DNA from 4 places in the Ruegeria sp. CK3 genome. Region 1 is predicted to be linked to each of the others. Evidence: riboswitches for the same ligand, from Rfam matches in the RefSeq annotation. Region 1 holds a riboswitch; each other region holds the start of a gene.
What was found. A riboswitch is a leader RNA that binds a small molecule or an ion and turns the genes downstream of it on or off. The one in region 1 is predicted to bind cobalamin.
Positions count from the first base shown of each region.

Region 1 (3,418 bases):
CCGGCGCAGGGGGCGTATTTCGTCACGGACGGCTGCTGCGATGGCCTGACGCTCCTCATCGCTGAGGGAGGCCACAGTGACGCCCTCCGAGGCTGGCGTTGGCGTGGGCGACGCTGCGGGCGTGTTCTGGACAGCGACGCCCATGATCTTGGCGACGTTATCGGCAGTCATGGTGACCTCGGCCACGTGACCGGCGCCAAGGTCGGCAAAGAAGGTATGGGCGACCGCTGTGGTAGGCGTGTAGATGAAGAACCCGTCTGCGTCGGTCGTGGCCCGACCCAGCTCGACCCCGTTTGGATCGGTCACGACAACCTCGGTATCGGTCGCCATGGTGCCGTTGGAGAAGCCGATTTCCCCTTCGATCGCATCGCCGGACGCAAAGACTCCGGCAATCACCTTATGGGCCAGCGCGGGCAGAGGGGCCGCGCATAGGGCCAGGATGAGCGCAATCTTTCTCATGTGGCGGGCCTTGTCAGGAACAGTTCAGGTTTGACTTTTCGCGCGAGAAGAACGGCAAATCCGGTCAGGACGGCCTCGACTATCATAACCGGGATGTGGGCAAAGAAGACCAGCTTGGCGGCAGGGAGGAATTCGTCCCCTGAAAGGGCCAATGAATTGCCCACCATGACGGTCGTGGCTGCAATGGCAAAGGCGCCGCCAATGCCGCCCCAGATCGCGCCATGAACAGGTGAACCACGCCCAATCAGGGGCCGGAACAGCAGCCCCGCCAGTACGGCCGGAAAGGCGATGTTGAGCGTGTTGATCCCCAGCACCGTCAGCCCGCCGAAGCCAAAGAAAACGGCCTGCAATAGCAGACCCACAAACAGGGCCGGGAAGGCGGCCCAGCCGAGCAGAAGCCCGGCCAGACCGTTGAGAATAAGATGCACCGACGACGGCCCGATCGGCACGTGGATCAGAGAGGCCACGAAGAAACTGGCCGCTAGCACCCCTGCCGTGGGGATGCGGTCCAGATCCAGCGACCTGAGGCCCATGGCAACCCCACCAGCGGCGGCAACTGCTCCGCCGATGACGACCGGGTTGGATAGGGCTCCGTCGACGATGTGCATCGGGGGTTACTCCATGTCCCAGGCGCGGATCCAGATCACCGAGTCCTGGCTCAGCTCTTTGCCTTCATGTTCGGTCTCCGGACCAGAACCCAGCGCGGCAAAGCCCCAGTATCCGGCTTTCGGCACACCGAAGGAGAAATAGCCATTGGCGTCGGAAATGGCGACAACAGCGCCTCCGGGCATCGGCGAAACGGTAGGCTCGGACGAAGCTTGGCTGTCAAAGCTGGGTTTGGCGGCCATGTATTCGATCTCGATCTCAGCGCCGGCAACCGGTTCGCCATTTGCTAGAACCTGACCGGTGAAGGTCGAGCCTGCGATGATGTTGTAGGGCTTGTTCAGCGGCACGATCTCGGTCGCCAGACCTGCGGGGTTCATCCAGTCGGTCGGCAATTCGTTGCGGTTCAGGAACGCCTTGGTGATCTGCTGGATATAGATATCTTCGGCCTCTTCGTAATAGGGCTGAGGCACGGTGACCATCACATAGTCGCCCGAACGCTTGACCGGGACAGAACCTTGAAAGGCCGCGCCTTCGTTTTCGGGGCTCGAAAACCGGATGGGCTCCAGCGTGTCCAACAGGTCGGTCTTTTCGCCATTGTGGATCACGTAGAATTCCTGCGGCTTGTCCAGATCCATGACATGGCCGTTTTCAAACGGGTGCCAGAAGATCAGCTTGACCGGCACGTCGCCCGGCGCCTCGATCAGTGTGTCCGTGGTGTATTCCAGCAGAAAATGTGCGTGCGCCATCGCTGGAATCGCCAGCGCAGCCGCAGCCGTGCAAAATAATTTCTTCACAAGGTCTTTCCTTCGTCCTTCGTGCCAACCCCGGCACGTTTCTTGCTTGATATCGGGACGAACGGAGCCATTTACCCAAAATGAGGGTATCGGCCCAATGCACACCCCGGCATCGGTGACACACCCCTTCCGAGGGTGCATATCCGGCAGGTCTCCTGACTCGCGGGTCAAAGCATGGGGCTGGCCTTCCCGGGTGGACCCCAGTGGCGTGTCAGCCCTGCTCACCGCCTACAGTTGCGGGGGCAGTTGCGGCATTGGGTGGATCAGAATTCCCCGCACCGCATTCCCTTTTCTCCGGGCGAACCCGGAACCGGACATGAGGACGCTGATGGCAGAGATTCCCATCACCGGTCAATCTCTATTTAAGACTGTAGCGATAACATCTTGTCGATAGGAGCGGATGTTCCTGTTCTGCCCGCTCGGTATTGAAGGCACGTGTGTAAGCGACGACAAGAGGACGCGCATGCCTGCACCGCAATCTGGACATCAGAATCAGATGCATGCATCCTGCGCCGCGTCAGACTCCGGCGTAGCGCGCTTGTGTTCGGCGCCCAATTCCCCACAAGCCCCGGAGGCCCAATGTCCGAGATCAAACAAGGCGACACAGTTCGCATCCACTATACCGGCACGCTGCTAGACGAGACCGTCTTTGACAGCTCGGACGGGCGCGATCCTTTGGAATTTGTTGTCGGTTCGGGCCAGATCATACCCGGCCTGGACAGTGCGATGCCAGGACTGGCGGTTGGTGACAAGAAGCGGGTCGAGATTGCCTGTGTCGACGCCTATGGCCCGATCAACCCGGCGATGCGGCAGGACATCCCGCGTGAGGGTGTTCCGGATGATATCCCACTAGAGCCGGGAACCCAGTTGCAGATGCAGACCCCCGATGGTCAGGCGCTGCCGGTAACGGTTGTCGAGGCGAACGAGGCCACGGTGACGCTGGACGCCAATCACCCGCTGGCCGGGCAGGACCTGATCTTCGATATTGAGGTTGTCTCGGTGAACTGAAGGCTTGAGGTCTTAGCCCCAAAGCCCGTCAAGCGCTGCACGGACCTGCGGTTGCGTGAAGAACACGAACAACACCAGCAATGTGGTCAGCGTTAAAAGCAGAAAACGGGCGCGGGGGCTTAGGAACCCCGTTTTCCGTCTGGTCTGGGTGCCACGCGTATTGCTGGCAAGGATCTGGTCGGTTTTGCTCATGCCCATATCCCTGACGCCGAAAGATGGTCAAATCTTGGCGGCGTCTGGGAAAGATATGGTCACATGAAATCCGGCTGTGGCATTCCAAGCACGTGGAAACCGCCATCCACCCTGATGATCTCGCCCGAGGTGCAAGCCCCCGCATCCGAGGTCAGGTAAACCGCTGTGCCGCCAACGGCCTCAAGCGTAGCGTTCGAGCGCATCGGCGCATTCTGGTCGCAGAATTTGTAGGTCTTGCGCGCTCCGCCGATTGCAGCCCCGGCCAGGGTCTTCATCGGGCCGGGCGAAATCGCGTTCACACGGATGCCTTCAGGGCCGAGGTCGTTGGCAAGATAGCGTGTCGCCGATTCCAGCGCGGC
Region 1 is NZ_JBQFPV010000008.1:248,976-252,393, reverse strand. It holds gene ACR0C3_RS14020 (cobalt ABC transporter permease) at 1-459, opposite strand, end outside; gene cbiM (cobalt transporter CbiM) at 456-1,067, opposite strand; gene ACR0C3_RS14010 (DUF4198 domain-containing protein) at 1,074-1,859, opposite strand; cobalamin riboswitch at 1,988-2,189, opposite strand; gene ACR0C3_RS14005 (FKBP-type peptidyl-prolyl cis-trans isomerase) at 2,439-2,867, shown strand; gene ACR0C3_RS14000 (hypothetical protein) at 2,880-3,059, opposite strand; gene ACR0C3_RS13995 (enoyl-ACP reductase FabI) at 3,119-3,418, opposite strand, start outside.

Region 2 (3,418 bases), on a different contig from region 1:
TGGTAGCCGGTCCAGGGGCTGTAGCGATCCGCTTCCTCTACAACGAACTTCAGATCCAGACCCGGCGTCCGGCTTGCCATCTGTTCCAACCGTTGGCGGAAGATGATCTCGGACGGACGTTTGGCGCAGTTTATAAAGACGACATCCAGATCGCGACCTTCGTCCCACATGCAGGTCGTCATCGACATCATCGGAGTGACGCCCGACCCCGCCGAGATGAACAGATACTTGGGCGCTGTGCTTTCAGCATTGGTGAACAGACCGGCTGGGCCAATCGCCCGCATCCGCATACCCGGCTGCAGATTGTCCAGCATCCAGCGCGTGCCGATGCTGTCCGGTTGCGCCTTGGCCGTGATCGTAATGGACCGTGGACGCGATGGGGATGACGAGATCGTATAGGTCCGATGCACAACGCCTCTCGGCTGCCCCGGCGCCGGGATCTCGAGCGTCAGGAATTGACCGGGATGGTAGGCAAACAAGGCCCCGGAAGGAGCGCGGAAAGTAAAGCTGGCAGTGTTTGGCGTCTCGGGCACGACCGAGACGCATTCCAGCGTCTCACTATCTTGCCAGATCGAGGCAACAGCGTTCAGATCTTTCATCTCCGTCACTCCGCCGCCATCGTGTCAGGTGCAAGGTGGCGCGCCAGGGCACTGCAATACCAATCGGTGAATTGCAGAACACCGGATTCCTGGATCCCCGAATACGGTCCCGGCACATAGGCGGGGCTGTTGATGCCCATCTGGTTGTCTTCCACCACGCGGCGATCTTCGTCATTGGTGGCCATCCAGACCTCGGTCAGGCGCTTGACATCATAGTCGACCCCTTCGACCGCATCCTTGTTGACCAGCCACTTCGTGGTGACTTCGGTCTCGGTCGGGCTGACCGGCGTGATCCGGAAAACAATCGAATGATCGGCCAGGAAGTGGTTCCACGTGCTGGGATAGTGGAACTTCAGCAACGTCCCCGCATCCGCAAAGGGCGAACGGCCAAGAAAGCGACGCACCGCGGATTTACCGTCCAGAGTGTAGCTTTCCGCCCCTTCCTTCAGCGGCATGCGCGCCAGGCGGTATTGCCCGTCATCATGCAGATAGAACTGCGACGGCATTCCCGCAGCCTCGCAACGGTCGAAGTGAGTTTGCATGAAGGCCGGGGTTTCACCCCCTTCGATACCGGTTACCGAGGGATCATCAGGGAAGGTCCGGCACAGCGAAGGGTGATTGCCACCGCAGTGATAGCACTCACGGTTGTTTTCCCAAACCAACTTCCAGTTACCCTTTTCGATGATCGTGCTTTCAAAGGCGACCTTGGCGTTGCTTAGATCATGCGGCTCCAGATAGGGCCGTGCTCTATTGGCGAAAGTGTCGAAATCGGGCGCTTCATCCGCAAGACAGATATAGACCAGCCCGGCCAGTTCACGGCAGTGAACGGTTTTCAGCCCGTGTTGTTTGGGGTCGAAATCAGGCCCCATATCACGCGCCCACAGCAATGAGCCGTCAAGCTCATAGGTCCACTGGTGATAGGGGCAGACCAGTTTGGGCGAGTTCCCCTTGGCCGCTTTGCAGATGATTGACCCGCGATGGCGGCAGGTATTGTGGAAGGCCCGGATCTGGTTGTCCGCGCCGCGCACAATGATCACGCGGTATGCGCCTACAGTGTAGGTCACATAGTCGCCTGTTTTCACCAGTTCACATGCCGGAATGGCAAATAGCCAGTTGCGGTAGTGGATGGCCTCAAGATCCGCCTGAAAGACATCTGGATCGGTATAGAACGCCTGCTCAAGGGCATAGGCCGGGTTTCGACGCGCCAACAGGCTTTGAACGTTGCTCACTTCTGGCTCTCCTGCCGCGCCCTGCGGCTCAGCTTGGGCAGATGACATAAGAGGCCAGTCCGGAGCCGTGCGAGGATCACGTCCGAAACTTGTGCCCCCACCGCCACCCGCAGTTTGACATATATGCAAGGCTGGTTTCCGGACTTGAAAGGGGCTTACGCCCGGTTTCGACACCTTCCCGGGATCCTCCTCCCAGTGGTCACCTGTCGAACCTGACCTTTCTTACCGTTGCGGGGGCAGCGCCGGAATTGCACCGGCTTCCCAATTCTCTGCCGCCTGAGAATCAGACAGCAGCACCTCACATGCGCAACCTACTCGGGGAAGGATTCGCGGCTGAAAGCCTTGCGACATTTCCAGAAACAAAACAGACATGGCCAGCAAAAATGGAGACCTGAAACAGGGCTGCGGTTTGAGGCAAGAACAAAAAACTAAATTCACTCGTGTTGTGATGTGTCCCAGAGATGCGCGTGCATGAAGGGCGCAATCGCAAGTGTTTTTCCCCCCAGTTTTTCAACCGATCCTGCAGTGAGCTCAAGCGTCATCCATGCCTCGGGGATCGTCAGAAGGTCAGGATATGGTATCTCTTTGTCAGTCGGGACAAACCCGAACAAGGGGTAGAAAGTCGGCACGCCCAACACGAAGACAGCGTCTGTTCCAATGGACCTCAAGTGCATGATGCCGGTCTCCATCATCTCTCTGCCAACTCCTAGGCCTTGATACTCGGGGGAGACACCGCAGGGCGCAAGAAGATAGCATTTAACGTCCGGGTGACCCTGGAAGACAAACGGGGTGAACATGACATTGCCCGCGATCTGCCCCTTGCGCCTTACGCTGATTGAAATCGTTTCCGGATGCTCAAGGAGATCTTCGGCGAGTTGAGCGATTTCTTCACCTTCCGCTTCGCCAAAAGCCAGCCTATGCACATTCAAGATAGCATCGGTTTCTGAACGGCTCATGATCCATCCCTATCCTTAGCTAAACAGCTTGCACGCGTCATACGGCGCGAGATTACCCAAACGACGCCCCAGAGGTCGCATTGGGCAAGCTTCGGCAAGACGAACCGCTCAGGTCAATATGTTTCTTCGTACAATCGGCAGCGTGCGTCTGTGTCCAGATGTTCGGTTGTCGCGATCTCGGATTGCTTGTGAGCTTGGTACACCTCGGCAAAGCCTGCGGGGAACCAGCCGGTCACAACCGGGTTGGAAACGAACCGGTCGAGCGCAACTTCCAAAGTCTGAGGCAAGCGCACCAGCCCCCTTTGGTTCAGTTCTGCGACGTCCAACAGCGAAAGATCCTCTTCGGTTGGAACGGGCGCGGGTAGCCCCTCTTCGATCCCCTGCGTCCCGGCCATGACAACCGCCGCAAGCGCCAGATGAGGCGAAGCTGCAGCATCCGCCGCACGGTATTCGATGTTGAACTGCCCGGCGATCGAGGCTGGGTCTTTTGCGGTCACCGGGCAAATCCGAAAGGAAGCCTCGCGGTCGCGAAAACCCAGATTGTTGAAAGCCGCAGACCATCGATGCGGTGTCAGGCGTTCATACGAGATCACCGAAGGCGCTGTCAGAGCCAGGATCGCATCCAGATATTTCA
Region 2 is NZ_JBQFPV010000007.1:143,423-146,840, reverse strand. It holds gene ACR0C3_RS11710 (FAD-binding oxidoreductase) at 1-599, opposite strand, end outside; gene ACR0C3_RS11705 (aromatic ring-hydroxylating oxygenase subunit alpha) at 605-1,876, opposite strand; cobalamin riboswitch at 1,941-2,144, opposite strand; gene ACR0C3_RS11700 (GNAT family N-acetyltransferase) at 2,263-2,784, opposite strand; gene ACR0C3_RS11695 (type I glutamate--ammonia ligase) at 2,898-3,418, opposite strand, start outside.
Region 2: linked by a shared signal. The riboswitch ahead of ACR0C3_RS11705 (aromatic ring-hydroxylating oxygenase subunit alpha) and the one ahead of ACR0C3_RS14010 (DUF4198 domain-containing protein) in region 1 are both predicted to bind cobalamin.

Region 3 (3,418 bases), on a different contig from region 1:
CATCGAACAGAGCCTTCACCCGCTCGCTTTCGGGCAGCCAGTCACGGGTGGTGTATTTGTCGAAAAAGGTGCCCGAGGCGTAGTCGGAGTTCTCGAACCCCTTGAATGATGCGTTGCGTTCCTGCGCCAGATCGCAAGAGGTGCGGATCGCGTGATACGCCACGGTTGCGAAGTACACGGATGTGAACTCGACCCCCTCAGGCGAGCCATAGTGGATATGTTCGCGGGCAAGGAACCCGTGCAGGTTCATCTGCCCCAGACCAATTGCGTGGCTTTCATCATTGCCTCGACGCACCGACGGCACCGAGTCGATTGCTGACATTTCGGACACCGCCGTCAGCGCGCGGATCGCAGCGCCGACAGTACGGCCCAGATCACCGCCATCCATCGTCTTGGCAATGTTCAGCGAGCCGAGGTTGCAAGAGATATCCGTGCCTAGATGCGCATAGCTGAGGTCATTGTTGAATTCCGACGCCTCATTGACCTGCAAAATCTCGGAGCACAGGTTTGACATGTTGATCCGGCCCGCAATGGGGTTCATCCGGTTCACCGTGTCTTCGAACATCACGTAGGGATAGCCGGATTCGAACTGGATCTCGGCAATGGTCTGGAAGAATTCACGCGCATTGACCTTGGATTTCCGGATGCGCTTGTCATCGACCATCTCGTGATATTTCTCGGTCACCGAGATTTCCGAGAACGGCACGCCATAGACCTTTTCCACGTCATGGGGCGAGAACAGATACATATCGGCGTTTTTCTTCGCCAGCTCGAAAGTGATGTCAGGGATCACCACGCCAAGGCTCAGCGTTTTGATACGGATCTTCTCATCCGCGTTTTCGCGCTTGGTGTCGAGGAAGCGCATGATGTCCGGGTGGTGCGCGTTCAGATACACCGCACCCGCACCTTGCCGCGCGCCAAGCTGATTGGCGTAGGAGAAGCTGTCCTCCAGCAGTTTCATCACCGGGATCACGCCCGAGGATTGGTTCTCAATGCCCTTAATCGGCGCGCCGTGCTCGCGGATGTTGGTCAGCAGCAGCGCCACACCTCCGCCGCGCTTAGACAGTTGCAGGGCCGAGTTGATGCCGCGCCCGATGCTCTCCATGTTGTCCTCAAGCCGCAGCAGGAAGCACGAGATCAGCTCGCCGCGTGAGGCTTTGCCCGCGTTCAGGAAGGTAGGCGTGGCGGGTTGGAAGCGACCGTCGAGGATTTCCTCCATGAAGGACAGGGCCAGCGCCTCATCGCCGCGCGCCAGCGCCAACGCGGTCATGACGACGCGGTCCTCATAGCGTTCCAGGAACCGCTGCCCGTCACGGGTTTTCAGCGTGTATGAGGTGTAATACTTAAATGCGCCTAGAAAGGTCGGGAACCGAAATTTCTTGGCATAGGCCGCATCCCAGATCTTGCGCATGAAGTTCTTGGAATACTGGTCCAGAACGGCCTCTTCGTAGTAGCCTTCGGACACCAAATACCCGAGCTTTTCATCCAGCGAGTGGAAGAACACGGTGTTCTGGTTGACGTGCTGCAGGAAATACTGCCGCGCGGCCATACGGTCGGCATCGAAGCGGATCTTACCCTCACCATCGTAGAGGTTCAGCATCGCGTTCAATGCGTGATAGTCCTGCTCGTTTACGCTGCTGTCGAGCATAGGTTTCTCCCTAGTTTTTCCAGCCCGGCGCGGACGCGGGCGATGTCGGTCTCTGTGCCGGCCAGCTCAAACGTGGAGAGCAGCGGTACGTTGCATTTCTGGGCGATGATGCGACCGGACAAAGCGTAGGTCGCACCGAAATTGCGGTTGCCTGTGCCGATCACCCCAACGATCCCGGTGCGTCTGTCCGGGTCGTTCAGAAACCGGATCACCTGTTTCGGAACCGCCCGGCGCCCTTCGCCATCGGCATAGGTGGGGCTGATCAGCACATAGGGGTGTGCGGGGTCAGGCAGCGGGTCCATCCCGCTCGGAATGCGGAAAGAAGTCAGGCCCAGCCGCGAGACAAAGCGGTGGGTGTTTCCGGATTTCGATGAGAAATAGACCAGCGCCGGGATCGGCGCGGCCATGGGTCAGGCCAGTTGGGCGATCATGTCCGGGCGGAAACCCGACCAGTGATCACTGCCCGCCACAACGACAGGGGCCTGACGATAGCCCAGCTCGGTCACATGGGTCATGGCGCTGTCATCTTGGGTCAGGTCGATGACGTCATAGGTGATGCCTTTTGCATCCAGCGCGCGGGTGGTGGCGGTGCATTGTACGCATGCGGGTTTGGAATATACGGTAATGCTCATGTCGTCCTCTGTCCTTTTAATGAATGCCGAGGACGCTGCGGGCAAAATGAACCCTGAACACGCCCCCGAACCCTCCGTTCGCGGTTCTCTTTCTTTGCTTGCGGCAGGTCTCCTGGCTCGCGGATTGACGTTCGGACTGGCCTTCCCAAAAGCACGCTTTCAGTGGCGTATTCAGCCGAACTATCCGCTTACAGTTGCGGGGGCAGCGCCGGTTTTTCACCGGTTTCCCTCTTAGCTTTCAACAGGAATCGAAAGAACCGAAGCAACACCATATTGGGGTTGGTGGTGGCGTGTTGTCAATATATGGTGCGGCGAGGAAAATAAATTTCTTCGCTTGCACAACCAGTCACGTGCGCTAAAGCGGCCTACTTTTTCCGCTTGGGCATCGCGTTGCCACCCTTCATCGCAGTCGCCCGCGCGCGGTTTTTCTTGCTGCTTGGCTTGCCTTTGGGCGGAGGCGGGCCCTTCGGACGGCGCGCATGTTTCTTGTCCTGATCGCCCGAGGGGGCCTCATCCCGTTTGGGCCGCGTTTCGGGCTTGGGTTTCTCGGCAGGTTTGCGGCGCGGTTTTGCGGGCTGTGGCTCAGCCGCGCGGGCCGGACGTTCAGCACGTTCGGGGCGCTTCTTGCCTTTGAAGTCGCGCTTGGGACCTTTGCGGCCACCACCGGCAAGGGCAGGCGGCGCGTCCAGTTGCACCAGGGTCTTGGTGCCTTCGACCGTCATCTCGGGGCCGATGGCCTTCAGGAAGCCTTCAACGCTGCTTTCGCGAATCTCGATGTAGCTTTCGGTGTCAGCAATGCGGATCGCGCCGATATCGTCTTTGGTAATCTTGCCCGCCTTGCACAACATGGGCAGCAAATAGCGAGGCGAGGCGTTTTCGTTGTGTCCCTCCGACAACGAAAACCACACGCTTGGGCCGAAGGGAACGTTCGGCTTTGGCGCGGTATCTTGTGCGTCGCTCAGCTCTTCGGGGGCGGAGTGCTTGCGCCCGTATTGACGCAGATAGGCCGCCGCCAGTTGCTGCGGTGAAAAGCGCGAGACCAGATCATCAACCAGAGCACTTTCGCCCTCGGTCACATCCACGGTCCAGTCGTCCGAGCTGAACATCCGCTGCATGTCCTGCGCCTGAACCTCATCGG
Region 3 is NZ_JBQFPV010000007.1:305,756-309,173, forward strand. It holds gene nrdE (class 1b ribonucleoside-diphosphate reductase subunit alpha) at 1-1,648, opposite strand, end outside; gene nrdI (class Ib ribonucleoside-diphosphate reductase assembly flavoprotein NrdI) at 1,630-2,043, opposite strand; gene nrdH (glutaredoxin-like protein NrdH) at 2,059-2,280, opposite strand; cobalamin riboswitch at 2,366-2,557, opposite strand; gene ACR0C3_RS12545 (DEAD/DEAH box helicase) at 2,646-3,418, opposite strand, start outside.
Region 3: linked by a shared signal. The riboswitch ahead of nrdH (glutaredoxin-like protein NrdH) and the one ahead of ACR0C3_RS14010 (DUF4198 domain-containing protein) in region 1 are both predicted to bind cobalamin.

Region 4 (3,418 bases), on a different contig from region 1:
GGTGTCGCAAAGATGTGCCAGACGGCGCAGGGTCGAGACGGGCAGGGTGGAATATTCATCCAACCGCGTGTCCTCACGCCCGTCGGCAGGAAGGACGGCCAGCGCGATCCCCTTGGCCTGCGCAAGTGACAGAACCTGCTGCAGCCCGTAGGCCCAATAAGGCACACCGCCAATGAGACGGATCAGAATGCCCTTGGCACCCTCCAGCGTCTGTTCCACATAGGTGTCGACGGACAGAGGATGCTTCAACGCCGTCAGGTTCGCCAACCGCATCGTGGGCATACGCCCCTCCGGCCCGCCACCGCGATGCCAGCCCGCCGCGAAAGCGCCAAGGTCGCTGTCCGAGAAGGACAGTACCACCAAATCCGCCGGGCTTTGGCCCAGATCGGTTGGGGTTTCCGTTTCTTCTAACCCGTGGCTTTCGCGGAAGACGACGTGCATGGAGCTTACTCGGCGGCCTCGGTGACACCCGCAAGGATATCGCGGATTTCTGCTTCTTTGATGTCGTCATGCTCGGCGATCACCACCATGCGCGAGCGGCGGTCTTCACCGGGCTCCCACGGGCGGTCGTATTGATGACGCACACGGGCACCAACGGCCTGCACCAGCAGGCGCATCGGTTTGCCTTGAACGGCGGCATAGCCTTTGACGCGCAGGATGTTCAGCTCATTGGCCAGACGTTCGATCTTGGCGACCAGATCGGCAGGATCGGACTGTTCCGGCAGATCAACGATGATGCTTTCGAAATCGTCATGCTCGTGATCGTGGTGACCGTCGTGATGCGATGGACGAGCGTCCATGTCATCCTCGGCTGCAGCCTCAAGACCCAGAACGACGCGGACATCCACAGCACCTTCGGCAACCTCAACCACGGGCAGCGGACGAGGGGCCTCGGCGGCGATGATCTCCTTCGCTTTGGCCACGCCTTCGGGACCGGCCAGATCGGGCTTGGTCAGCAGGATGATGTCGGCGCAGGAGATCTGATCCTCGAACACCTCGGATAGGGGCGTTTCATGGTCGATCGAATCGTCGGCCAGGCGCTGAGCGTCCACCGCTTCGACATTCGGCGCAAAGCGACCAGCGGCGACGGCCTCGGCATCGGCCAGCGCGATCACGCCATCAACGGTGATTTTCGATCGGATATCGGGCCAGTCGAACGCCTTCAGCAGTGGCTTGGGCAGGGCGAGGCCGGAGGTTTCGATCAGGATGTGATCGGGACGCGGCTCCAGCGCCATCAGAGCTTCGATGGTTGGGATGAAGTCATCGGCCACGGTGCAGCAGATGCAGCCATTCGCCAGCTCCATGATGTTCTCCGCTGGGCAATCCGGGATGGCGCAGGACTTCAGAATATCGCCGTCGACGCCAACATCGCCGAACTCATTGACCACCACCGCCAGACGCTTGCCCTGCGGGTTCTGCATCAGGTGCTTCACCAGAGTCGTTTTGCCCGAGCCCAAGAAGCCAGTGATCACGGTGACGGGGAGTTTTTCCAAGTTGCTCATTTCAGGGCTCCAATCGGGGGAATGCGGGCTGCGCAGTTTTTGCGGAAATGTTCGGGGCGTTCGCGCCATTTGACCAAGCCGTCCTCGGTCGCGAGGTACTTGGTAGCGCCGTCAACGATCACGTCGACATGGTCTGTTTCGTTCAGATGTTCATAAACGAAGGTCCAGCGATCCGGGCCGCCGCGCAGCACGATGGAACAGCCCTCGTTGCAGTTCGACAAGCATTCCACGGCTTTCAGGATAATCCCTTCCGGCAGGTCCGCCTGTTCAAGCGCCTTATGCAACAGGGTGCCGGGGCGTTTCGCATCGTCTTCAACGGGCAGCCCGCGACGACAGGTGGTGCAAACCAGCAATTCGACCGGAGCGGTCTCGGTCATGTCTCTCATCCCCCCAAATCCTCATCGTGGGGGACGGGGTTTCATGCGGGTCCCTTGACCCGACACCGGAACACCCCGTCCGGTTTCATCTTCGGGCGTTGGCAGGTCTCCCGGCTTGCGGATGTCAGAGTTGTCCTCTGTCGGATGTCCCACCTTCCCGGCTTTGCGCCAGTGGCTTGGGCACCCTCTCCGGTCACGGTCGCGGGGGCGGCTGCGTTTGGCGGAAAACCCGTTGACGCATTCCCTTTTCATCTGTTCTCACAGACACCAACATGAGGCTCATGCGGCACGCACCTGCAGCTTGTCAAGCGCGATGGAGCTCAGACTGCTGCGGCACGTTGAAAAGCGACCTGCCAGCGTCGCTAGGCGGCATGAACAGGACGCCGATGCATGGTCGCATGGCCTCAAATCGCAAACGGAGGCGAAATCCATGAAAGTAGGTTTTATCGGGCTTGGGAATGTGGGCGGCAAGCTGTCGGGGTCATTGCTGCGCAATGGAATCGATCTGACAGTTCATGACCTGAGTTCCGATCTGGTCGAGGCCTTTGTCGCGCAGGGGGCCAAAGCGGCTGAAAGCCCGGCCCAGATGATGCGCGATTGCGATGCCGTGATCACCTGCCTGCCGTCGCCTGCGGCCTCGGACGCGGTGATGCAGGAGATGTTGCCAGAGGTTGGTCCCGGAAAGATCTGGATGGAGATGTCCACCACTGACGAGGCCGAGGTCAAGCGGTTGGGTGCATTGGTTCTGGAGCGCGGAGGGGCCGCCGTCGATTGCCCTGTCTCGGGTGGCTGTCACCGCGCGGCGACGGGCAATATCTCGATCTTCGCTGGCTGCGATCGCGACACGTTCGAGCGCATTCTGCCCTTCCTGACCACCATGGGTCGGCGTGTTCTGCACACCGGAGAGCTCGGCTCGGCCTCGGTTCTGAAGGTACTGACCAACTATCTGGCCACGGCCAACCTAATCACCTGTGCTGAAGCGTTGGTCACCGCCAAGGCTGCCGGGATGGATTTGAACACCACCTATGAGGCCATCAAGATTTCGTCAGGGACATCGTTCGTGCACGAAACCGAAAGCCAGGTGATCTTGAACGGTTCGCGCGATATTTCGTTTACGATGGACTTGGTGAAAAAGGATATCGGCCTGTTTCAGGACGTCGCCGACCGCGCCGGTGTTCCTTTGGAAATCAATCCGGTGATGATCAAGATCTTTGAGGATGGCATCGCCCGGTTTGGCGAGCGTGAGCTGTCGCCAAACATCATCAAACGCCTTGAAGAAGCCACCGGCTTGGACATTCGCGCACCGGGTTTTCCTACGGAAATGCAGGACGATGAGCCGGAAGAACCAGGGTACGAAGTCGTGCCTCAGGGGCGTTCCTCCTGAAAACTGATTTCTGTAGACTATATTTAGAGGAGTGGGATGTGGAGGCGAGTACCGGAATCGAACCGGTGTACACGGATTTGCAATCCGCTGCGTCACCACTCCGCCAACTCGCCTTTTCAAGCAAAATCAAATACTTGCCGTGGTGTGGTGGGCCT
Region 4 is NZ_JBQFPV010000010.1:64,457-67,874, forward strand. It holds gene cobN (cobaltochelatase subunit CobN) at 1-441, opposite strand, end outside; gene cobW (cobalamin biosynthesis protein CobW) at 447-1,502, opposite strand; gene ACR0C3_RS16145 (DUF1636 family protein) at 1,499-1,879, opposite strand; cobalamin riboswitch at 1,963-2,166, opposite strand; gene ACR0C3_RS16150 (NAD(P)-dependent oxidoreductase) at 2,193-3,263, shown strand; tRNA gene ACR0C3_RS16155 (tRNA-Cys) at 3,303-3,376, opposite strand.
Region 4: linked by a shared signal. The riboswitch ahead of ACR0C3_RS16145 (DUF1636 family protein) and the one ahead of ACR0C3_RS14010 (DUF4198 domain-containing protein) in region 1 are both predicted to bind cobalamin.